DNA from 3 places in the Aquamicrobium ahrensii genome. Region 1 is predicted to be linked to each of the others. Evidence: riboswitches for the same ligand, from Rfam matches in the RefSeq annotation. Region 1 holds a riboswitch; each other region holds the start of a gene.
The links. A riboswitch is a leader RNA that binds a small molecule or an ion and turns the genes downstream of it on or off. The one in region 1 is predicted to bind thiamine pyrophosphate.

Region 1 (3,268 bases):
CGCCCGAATGAGCGCTTTCCGCTGCCAAATGAGGATCTGTCGGCTATTCCGGAGAAATATCACCGCCAGATGGTCGACTATCGGAGCGACCACGCGCCGGGCACGATCGTCGTCGATCCGGCCAACCGTTTTCTTTATCTCGTGCAGGCCAACGGCAAGGCGTTGCGCTACGGCGTTGGTGTTGGCGCAGCCGGTCGCGGCTTCAGCGGCGTGACGGATCTCGCATGGAAGCAGGAGTGGCCGCGCTGGCGTCCCACCGACTCCATGATCGCCCGCGCTCCCGAGCAGTACAAGAAATATGAGAACGGCGTCGAAGGCGGCCCCGGCAACCCGCTGGGCGCCCGGGCGCTCTACCTGTTCAAGGATGGCAAGGATACTTACTACCGCATTCACGGAACAACCCAGCCCACCAGCATCGGCAAGGCCGTGTCGGCCGGCTGCATCCGCATGCTCAACATGGATGTCGTCGACCTTTACCAGCGCGTGCGCCCCGGCTCCAAGGTGGTCATCCTGTAAAGGCGGGCCGGAATCGCTTGAACAAGCACCCAACATGAAAACCTCCCCGGTCGGGGTGCAGCCGGGGAGGTTTCTTCATTATGGCGCTCCGCATCCATTCAGGGGCGCAAGGGTCTTCTGACACTTTGGACGTGCGTCGGAACAATCAAAAACGGCTACATTTCCGGTCCGCCAATGTCGCCTTTTTTGCCCTATCCGGCGACGGCATCCAGCCCCATTTGCCAGAAATCCGCTTCCAGTCGCGCGGCCTTGCCGAACAGAATGGCCAGTTCGCCGAAGCGGCGTTCCGTCATCGAGCGCGCAGCCAGATCGTCAAGCAGCTTGCGCGAACCGATGGCGAGTTGCTGGAACGCTTCGCCTGCATATTCGCCGATCCACTCGCGATAAGGATGGTCCCCCAGCGCCTCGACGCCCTGCGGAGCGAGCGCTTTACCAATCTCGGCATAGCCGATGACGCAAGGGGCGAGCGCGACATGCAGGTCGAGCAGATCACCTGCAGCGCCGCAATCGAGCACGAAACGGGTATAGGCTACGGTCGCCTGATGCTCCTGCACTGAATGGAGCTGTTCCGGCGAAAGTCCCCAGCGCCCGCACAGCCGCACATGCAACTCGGTCTCGTCGAGTATGCCAGCCAGGCCCGCCTGCGCCGCTCTGATCTCAGGGATGGTGCGGCTCTTGTACGCCGCCAGAGCCCAGGCGCGCGAGAACTGGATCAAGAACAGATAATCCTGCACCAGATAGGCGCGGAAGGCTTCTTGCGGCAACGTGCCCTCCCCAAGTTGCTGAACGAATTTGTGCTCGACATAGCTCCTCCAGTCGACCTCCGCCGCCAACTTCAACCGTTCGAAAACGTCCATCTTCACTCTCCCTTCCGGTAGTTACGTTGAAAAAGGCCGGTTCCAGCCTCGCCGGCCATCAAAAGAAATCCCGGCTGTTTTCCGGTTCGGCTGGGCCAGTACGATCCAGTTCCGTACGCAGGTGGTCTATTCATTGGGCATGAACCAGGCTCAGGGAGCTGTCGGGAAAGTGATGGTCCTGCGCCAGGTGGGAAGATACCATCAGTTCGGTCGGCATTTCGCCCGCGAACAATTCCCGACCGAAACTGCACCCGATGGCTTTCATCCAGAGCGACCCGCTTTCAAGCCGGAGCATTTCGCTGGGGCGTTCTGTCATCTTGCTGTCCTTACGTGGAGGGCAGCGAGACCGCTTGTTCAAACTGGTTTCAGGCATGAGCGGCCTCGCAAGGAGACCGACGAAAGACAGCATTGACAATCGCCATCCCTTCGCCGGCATGATCCGGATCAGGTTCGAAGGGTCACCGCGCTGCTGGCGCCAGCGGTCTCTCAGCCCCTTGCCGGGGCTCCCCTTGGTGAGCTTTCTCTGTAGGAAATAAGCACCGGTCTGTCACCCCGTACGCCTCAAACAAAGGGCCGCACGGTTTCGGTGTTAAATGGCAAATTGATTTGCCTTCACTTCCCCGCAGGGTGGGGGCGAAACCACCGGATCGTGCCCACAACGCAAAACGCCGCCCCAAAGGGCGGCGTTTCAATCAGTAAATTGTTCTGTTCTGTGTGATCTGGAGAAGATTTTCATGCGTTTTGCAGACCTGGCAGCGACCTACTCTCCCGCGTCTTTAGACGAAGTACCATCGGCGCAGGGGCGTTTCACGGCCGTGTTCGGAATGGGAACGGGTGCAGCCGCCCCGCCATGACCACCAGGTCGGCAAAGCGCATGTTATCTGAGAAGCTGTTTTGTGCTGATGTTGTTAGCGAGCGAGGTCTGCCGCTTCGGGCAAGGCCCGCAAGCGCGACTGCGCGTCGCCGGTTTTCCGGCGCTCTCGCGGAGCATAGGCCCGAAGGGCCGCTCATGCGTTAGCGCTGGGTTTGATGAACATAAGGAATGAGAACGATCAAGCCTATCGAACTATTAGTACCGGTAAGCTTCAAGCGTTGCCGCTCTTCCACACCCGGCCTATCAACGTGGTCGTCTTCCACGGTTCTCAGGGAATACTCGTTTCCAGGTGGGTTTCCCGCTTAGATGCCTTCAGCGGTTATCCCGTCCGTATATAGCTACCCTGCTATGCGGCTGGCGCCACAACAGGTCCACCAGAGATACGTCCATCCCGGTCCTCTCGTACTAGGGACAGATCCTGTCAATATTCCTACACCCACGGCAGATAGGGACCGAACTGTCTCACGACGTTCTGAACCCAACTCACGTACCGCTTTAAATGGCGAACAGCCATACCCTTGGGACCTGCTCCAGCCCCAGGATGCGATGAGTCGACATCGAGGTGCCAAACAACCCCGTCGATATGGACTCTTGGGGGTCATCAGCCTGTTATCCCCGGCGTACCTTTTATCCGTTGAGCGATGGCCCTTCCACGCGGGACCACCGGATCACTATGACCGACTTTCGTCTCTGCTCGACTTGTCAGTCTCGCAGTCAGGCAGGCTTATGCCATTGCACTCAGCGAACGATTTCCGACCGTTCTGAGCCCACCATCGCGCGCCTCCGTTACTCTTTAGGAGGCGACCGCCCCAGTCAAACTACCCACCATACATTGTCCCGGACCCGGATAACGGGCCGCGGTTAGACATCCATAGTAATAAGGGTGGTATTTCAAGGGTGGCTCCACCAAGGCTGGCGCCCTGGCTTCAAAGCCTACCACCTATCCTACACATGTCACTACGAATGCCAATGTAAAGCTATAGTAAAGGTGCACGGGGTCTTTCCGTCTAACCGCAGGAAC
Region 2 (3,268 bases), on a different contig from region 1:
CCGTTGTTGGCCGCCAGGAACAGGCGGCGCGAGACATCGACGCTGTCGGGATAGCCGTCGCCATCCGAGTCGACATAGTTCGGGAAGCCGGCATCGGCATAGGTGCCGACCTTCTCGCGCATATCGTCGCCCGGCTTCTCGTCATCGACCGTACCGATGATCGAGACGCCATGGGTGTGGTCGCCGGTGACGACGATCAGCGTATCGGGGTTCTGCTCGGCAAACTCGCGGGCGACGCCGATGGCCTTGTCGAACTCGATGGTGTCGACCACGGCGCGATCCCAGTCGAGCGGATGGGACATCTTGTCGACATTGGCGGCCTCGACAACCAGCACGAAGCCTTCCGCGTTCTTCGAAAGCTGGCCGAGAGCGGCTTTCGTCATGTCGACCAGACCGGGCTGCTCGGGGAACTTCTCCACGGTGCCCTTCTTCAGGAACTCGCGGTCGAGCGTGGTGTCCATGTTGCCGGTATGGAACAGGCCGAGCACCTTGCCGGTGTTGGAGCCGGCTGCCGCCTCCAGCTCACCCTTGGTGGTGGCCAGCGTATAGCCTGCTTCCCTGAAGCCCTCGATATGGTCGGTGTCGTCCTTGCGCTTGGAGCCGGCAACCGACTGCGGCAGGAAATAGGCCGATCCGCCGCCGAAGATCACATCGGGCTTCAGGTCGAAGATCTGGTTGTTGATGGCGGCCTTCTCGGCGCGGCGGCGGGTGTGGGCGAAGAGCGCGGCAGGCGTCGCATCCTGAAGTTCGGAAGTGGTGACGATGCCGACCGACTTCGAGGTCTGGCGGCGGAGCGCCTCGACCAGCGTCTCGACCTTCGGATCGTCGAACGGATCTTCGGTGCGGTCGGCATAGACGCCGATCGCGTTCACCGCGCTCTTGTGGCCGGTCATATAGGCCGACATGGTGTTGGCGCTGTCGGTGGCGACGGCTTCGGTGGACGAGGTGCCGATGAAGGCCATGCGGTCCAGTTCGTCCATGTTGAGGCGGCCATTGGCCTTGCCCTCGGTCATGCCCTTGGACATGATGCGGGCGGCGGTGCGGTGCGCGACCGAAAGACCGTCGGCGATCAGGAAGATCACGTTCTTGGCTCTGGGCTCGTCAGCGGTGCCGTAAACTTCCCACATCACGGTCTTTTCCTCATCGCCGGCCCTGGCGATGACGGTGTAGACGCCGGGTTCCGTGATCGTGACGCCTTCAAGACGCACGGCGGAAGCCTCAACGCCGTCTTCCTTCTCGATGAAGGTGGCTTCCTTGCCGAGCACTTCAGCGGCCGGCTTGCCATTGATGGTGACGCTGACGTCGGAGCCGGCGACGACGCCGTCGAACTCCACCTTAACGTCGAAGGGCGAAGCGGTGAGGATCGTAGCGCGGTCAAGCGGGTAGACCGTGGCGGCGCCGGCGACGGCCGGGACCAGTATGGTGGTTGCGGTCAGGATGGCGAGCAGGCTTCGCATGTCGGGTTCTCCGTAAGCGTCGAAAGAGCCCGCTAGCTAGGCCCGGCACATTACAACGCGATGACAGGTCCCGGACAGGTTGATGACAAAGCTGCCCGGCGTGCTTGACAGCACCGGCGACCTGCAACATAGATGGCTTCATTCCGAGGGGAGCGCTGTACGGCGCTGAGATGGCGATGAGCCAGACCCTTGAACCTGATCCGGGTTATGCCGGCGTAGGAACGGAACAAGGGCCTTCGGGCAATCCTGCCAATTCTTCGCACACCTGGATCTCCATGATGACAAGTCGGGAGATCGCCATGACGTTCAAATCCAAAGTCCGCCCGCCGACGCCACGCTCCTTCTAGGAGGGCGGAGCCATGTCGGCTGTCCCGGCAGCGTTGCGCACCGCTCTTGTGCTGCTGGCCTCATGGCAGGTGATCGTCGTCGCCTTCGCCCCGCCACGCTACATATTGCCGGCGCCGCTCGACGTGGCGGCCGCTTTTCGTCGGCAGCCGCTCTATCTTCTCGACAACACGCTCGTGACGCTGGCCGAGATCGCCGCCGGCTTCGTGGCGGGCGCGCTCGCCGGCATCGCCACCGCGCTTGCCGTGGCTCTGTTTCCGCGCCTCGGGCGGGCAATCTGGCCGGTGGTGCTGGTGCTGCAGGCCTTTCCGGTCTTCGTCATCGCGCCCTTGCTGGTTCTGTGGTTCGGCTTCGGCATGGCCTCGAAAGTGGTGATGACGGCGCTTATCATCTTCTTCCCCGTCGCCTCCGCCTTCGCCGACGGCCTGCGGCGCACGCCGCCGGAGATCGTCGACGCCGCCGCGCTCACCCCGGCCACCCACCGCCGGACGCTGTTCCTGCTGCGCATGCCGCTCGCGCTTCCAGCGCTGGTTTCCGGCCTCAGGGTTGCAGCGCCGCTTGCTCCGCTGGGAGCGGTGATCGGCGAGTGGGTCGGCGCATCGGCCGGGCTCGGGTTCGTCATGGTCCAGGCCAACGCCCGCATGCAGACCGACACGATGTTCGCGGCCATGAGCATCATCGCCATTCTTGCTCTGGCGTTGCGCCGGCTCGTCGACGCACTCGCTCCGCTTCTCACGCCATGGGCGCGGGAAGACGACTTCTCCTCCACAATCCGACAAAGGAAACCGCAATGATCCGCACCTGCGCGCTCGCGCTCCTGCTCTCCACCGCCGCGGCAGGCGCAGCCCACGCCGCCGACAAGCTCACCGTGATGCTGGAATGGTTCGTCAATCCCGACCACGCGCCGCTGGTGGTGGCGAAAGAGCTCGGCCTGTTCGATGAAGCCGGGCTGGAGGTGGAGCTCGTGCCGCCGGCCGACCCTTCGATCGTGCCGCGCGCCGTCGCCTCCGGCAAGGTCGAGATCGGCGTCCACTATCAGCCAAACCTCTATCTCGACCATGACGCCGGCGTTTCGCTGGTGCGTTTCGGCACGCTGGTCGAGACCCCGCTCAACACGCTCACCGTTCTGGCCGATGGCCCGATCAGGGAGTTGAAGGACCTTGAAGGCAAGAAGATCGGCTTCTCCGTCTCCGGCTTCGAGGACGCCATCATCGGCCGCATGCTGGACAATGCCGGAGTGGACAAGGACACGATCGAGCTGGTCAATGTCAATTTCGCGCTGTCGCCGTCGCTGATCAGCGGACAGGTGGACGCCACCATCGGCGGATACCGCAATTTCGAGCTGACCCAGATGAAGCTCGAAGGCCATGAAGGTCGCGCCTTCTTCCCCGAGGAGCACGGCATTCCGGTCTATGACGAACTGATCTTCATCACGAGGCCGGAACTGGTCAAGGACGATCGCCTCA
Region 3 (3,268 bases), on a different contig from region 1:
TTCCACGCCCCTGTGGCTACGGTGGCGCTGGCGCAGCGTCTGCAATTCACCGAGACGGCGCACATTGCGCTTGCGCCGGGCGGTCACGCCATAGCGCAGCCAGTGCTCCTCGCGCGCGATCTGGCGGCCGAGCTTGTGCTGGTCGCGCTCCTCCTCCTCCAGGATCTGGTCGCGCCATTCCTCGAAATTGGCGAAGCTTCGGTCGAGACGGCGTGTCTGGCCGCGATCCAGCCAGACGGTGGCGCGTGACACGCGTTCGAGAAAGCGGCGGTCGTGCGAGATGACCACCAGCGCCGAGGAGGAGCGGATCAGCTCTTCCTCCAGCCATTCGATGACGTTGAGGTCGAGATGGTTGGTCGGCTCGTCGAGCAGCAATATGTCGGGCTCCGGGGCCATGACGCGGGCGAGCGCGGCGCGGCGCGCCTCGCCGCCGGACAGCTCCGCCGGGGATTCTTCACCGGTAAGCCCGAGATGTTCGAGCAGATAGGTGGCGCGATAAGGGTCGTCGGCAGGTCCCAGCCCCGCCTCGACATAGGTGCGCACCGTGGCGAAGCCTTCCATGTCGGGAGCCTGCGCCAAATAGCGGATGGTGGCGCTGGGCTGGCGGAAAATCTCGCCGTCCTGCGCCTCGGCGAGCCCGGCGGCGATCTTCAGCAGCGTCGACTTGCCGGAGCCGTTGCGGCCGACCAGCGCGATGCGGTCGCCGGGGCCGACAGTAAGGTCCGCGCCGTCGAGCAGCGGCGTGCCGCCGAAGGTGAGGCGGATGCCGGCAAGATTGAGAAGCGGCGGGGCCATGTCAGCCGTCCTTTCCGGTAAGCGGATGGGCGACCAGCAGGGCGCGGCCCCGCGCAAGGTCGATACGAAGCCGCCCGCCAGTTGCGTTCGACTTCAAAACTTCGTTCGACATGGTCAGCGACGAGCCGAACGGCACGGTGACGGCGTCGAGCGGCCATTTCGCGCCGGTCACGGTCAGCCCGGCCAGCTCCGAAAAACCGAGAACCGAAAACAGCGTGCCCTCGGCATAATCGAATTCCACCGGTGCGTGCGGCAGCGGCCGGCCCTCCTGCGCGCCGCTGGTCAGAATCACGTCGATCCCCATCTCGGCCAGCCGCAGCGCCAGCGTCATGTGCAGGAAACTGTGGTCGGCGCGCGCGCCGCCGAACGCACCGGCCAGCACAAGCGCGCTCGCCCCCTGTTCGAGCGCGATGTCCACCGCCAGCTCACCGTCGGTGCGGTCCTTGTCCGAGGGGAATTCCCGCTTTGGCACAGCTTTCAGACGCTCCGGCAGCATCTGGGGAGCGGAATCGAAATCGCCAACCCAAAGCTCCGGCACAATGTCGAGGGCCTCGGCGTGGCCAATGCCGGAATCGGCGGCGATGATTCGCGTTCCGGCGATCTGGCGCTCAAGGGCGGGCGTGCGGACAAGCTCGCCGCCGAGAAGAATTGTGTATCGGCTCATGGGAGGGGCATTAGCAGTCCCTTCAATGGAACGGAAGAGCGCCGCCTCTCTTGCTTCCCGCCGTCGGGGGCCCTATTTCTGGATATGCTCTAACGGGGTGCCGGACGCGTTCTTCGCGGCCCGGCTGAGAGGCTCAGGCCAACCCGCCGAACCTGATCCGGCTTGTACCGGCGGAGGGATTAGAAGCTGTCGGACATCCGGCGCCTCGACCCCCTGACCACGAAACCAAGGAGGCGCCGATGCGCACATTGCTTCTATCCGTCCTCTCTGTCGCCGCGCTGTTCGCCGTCGCGCCCGCTTCGGCGCAAGGCAAGCTCACCATCTACACCTATGACAGCTTCACCGCCGACTGGGGCCCCGGCCCGCAGGTGAAGAAGAATTTCGAGGCCGAATGCGGCTGCGAGGTCGATTTCGTCTCCGTGGCTGACGGCGTGGCCCTGCTCAACCGGCTGAAGCTGGAAGGCGCGTCCACGAAGGCCGACATCGTGCTCGGGCTCGACACAAACCTCACAGCAGAGGCGTGGGGCACGGGACTGTTCGTGGCCCATGGCGCAACGCCGGAAGCGAACGTTCCGGGCGGCTGGAACGACGACATGTTCGTGCCTTACGACTACGGTTATTTCGCCGTGGTCTATGACACCGAAAAGCTGCCCGAGCCGCCGTCGAGCCTCAAGGAGCTGGTCGAGGGGGACCAGAAGCAGAAGATCGTCATTCAGGACCCGCGCACCTCGACGCCGGGCCTCGGCCTGTTGCTGTGGGTGCGTTCGGTCTATGGCGAGGAGGCGGGCGCGGCGTGGGAGAAGCTGAAAGGCCGCGTGCTGACGGTGACGCCCGGCTGGAGCGAGGCCTATGGGCTGTTCACGAAGGGCGAAGCGCCGATGGTGCTGTCCTACACCACCTCGCCAGCCTATCACATGATCGCCGACAAGTCGGAGCGTTATCAGGCCGCCCCCTTCGCGGAAGGGCATTATCTCCAGGTCGAGGTGGCCGGCATCACCATTGCCGGGGCGAAGAACCCGCTGGCCGAGAAATTCCTCGCCTTCATGACCGGGCCGGGCTTTCAGGATTCGGTGCCGGAAACCCAGTGGATGTACCCGGCCGGCAAGACCGACAAGCCGCTCGACCCGGCCTTCGACAAGCTCGTGAAGCCGACCAAAACCTTGCAGTTCAGCCCGCAGGAGGTGGCCGACAACCGCAAGGCCTGGGTGGATGAGTGGCTGGCGGTCATGGGCAGGTAAGACAAATTGGCCGCCGGGAGAGTTTCCGCACAAAGCGACCTGCGCATCGCCGCCGGCATCGTGGCGCTGGCGGCGATTTCGCTGCTGATCGGCGGCGCCTTCGCCGGTCTGGTGGCCGAAGGCGTGCGCGACCTCTCCGGCGCGGTCGCCGCCTTCGATCCCTATATGCTGAGGGTGGCGCGTTTCACGCTGTGGCAGGCGCTGCTGTCGACGCTGCTCTCCGTGGCGCCAGCGTTGTTCGTGGCGCGTGCGCTGGCGCGGCACCCGCATTTTCCGGGGCGCGGCCTGATCCTGCAACTCTTCGCCGTGCCGCTGGCGCTGCCGGCTCTTGTCGCGGCCCTCGGCGTTCTGGCGCTCTACGGGCGCGCCGGTTATTTCGCCGGGCTGTTCTCCACGCTCGGCGGCGATGAATGGCCGGGCGTTTACGGGCTTTCCGGCATCCTCGTCGCGCATGTGTTCTTCAACCTGCCGCTCAGCGTGCGGCTGTTCGTGGAAGCCTTGCAGACGGTTCCAACGGACCAGTGGCGGCTGGCGAGCCAGCTCGGCATGGGGGCGCGGGCCGGCTTCAGGC

Region 2: another riboswitch for thiamine pyrophosphate. It lies ahead of ABID44_RS03650 (ABC transporter permease); the one in region 1 lies ahead of ABID44_RS14315 (TenA family protein).
Region 3: another riboswitch for thiamine pyrophosphate. It lies ahead of thiB (thiamine ABC transporter substrate binding subunit); the one in region 1 lies ahead of ABID44_RS14315 (TenA family protein).

What each region holds. Positions count from the first base shown of each region.
Region 1 covers NZ_JBEPMN010000012.1:54,921-58,188, forward strand. Annotated here, with positions in the region: gene ABID44_RS14305 (L,D-transpeptidase) at 1-516, shown strand, start outside; gene ABID44_RS14310 (TenA family protein) at 708-1,373, opposite strand; gene ABID44_RS14315 (TenA family protein) at 1,504-1,689, opposite strand; TPP riboswitch at 1,778-1,893, opposite strand; rRNA gene rrf (5S ribosomal RNA) at 2,121-2,235, opposite strand; rRNA gene ABID44_RS14325 (23S ribosomal RNA) at 2,422-3,268, opposite strand, start outside.
Region 2 covers NZ_JBEPMN010000002.1:157,462-160,729, reverse strand. Annotated here, with positions in the region: gene ABID44_RS03655 (alkaline phosphatase) at 1-1,457, opposite strand, end outside; TPP riboswitch at 1,594-1,696, shown strand; gene ABID44_RS03650 (ABC transporter permease) at 1,817-2,596, shown strand; gene ABID44_RS03645 (ABC transporter substrate-binding protein) at 2,593-3,268, shown strand, end outside.
Region 3 covers NZ_JBEPMN010000005.1:150,507-153,774, forward strand. Annotated here, with positions in the region: gene ABID44_RS09210 (ABC-F family ATP-binding cassette domain-containing protein) at 1-795, opposite strand, end outside; gene ABID44_RS09215 (thiamine diphosphokinase) at 797-1,459, opposite strand; TPP riboswitch at 1,543-1,655, shown strand; gene thiB (thiamine ABC transporter substrate binding subunit) at 1,699-2,697, shown strand; gene thiP (thiamine/thiamine pyrophosphate ABC transporter permease) at 2,704-3,268, shown strand, end outside.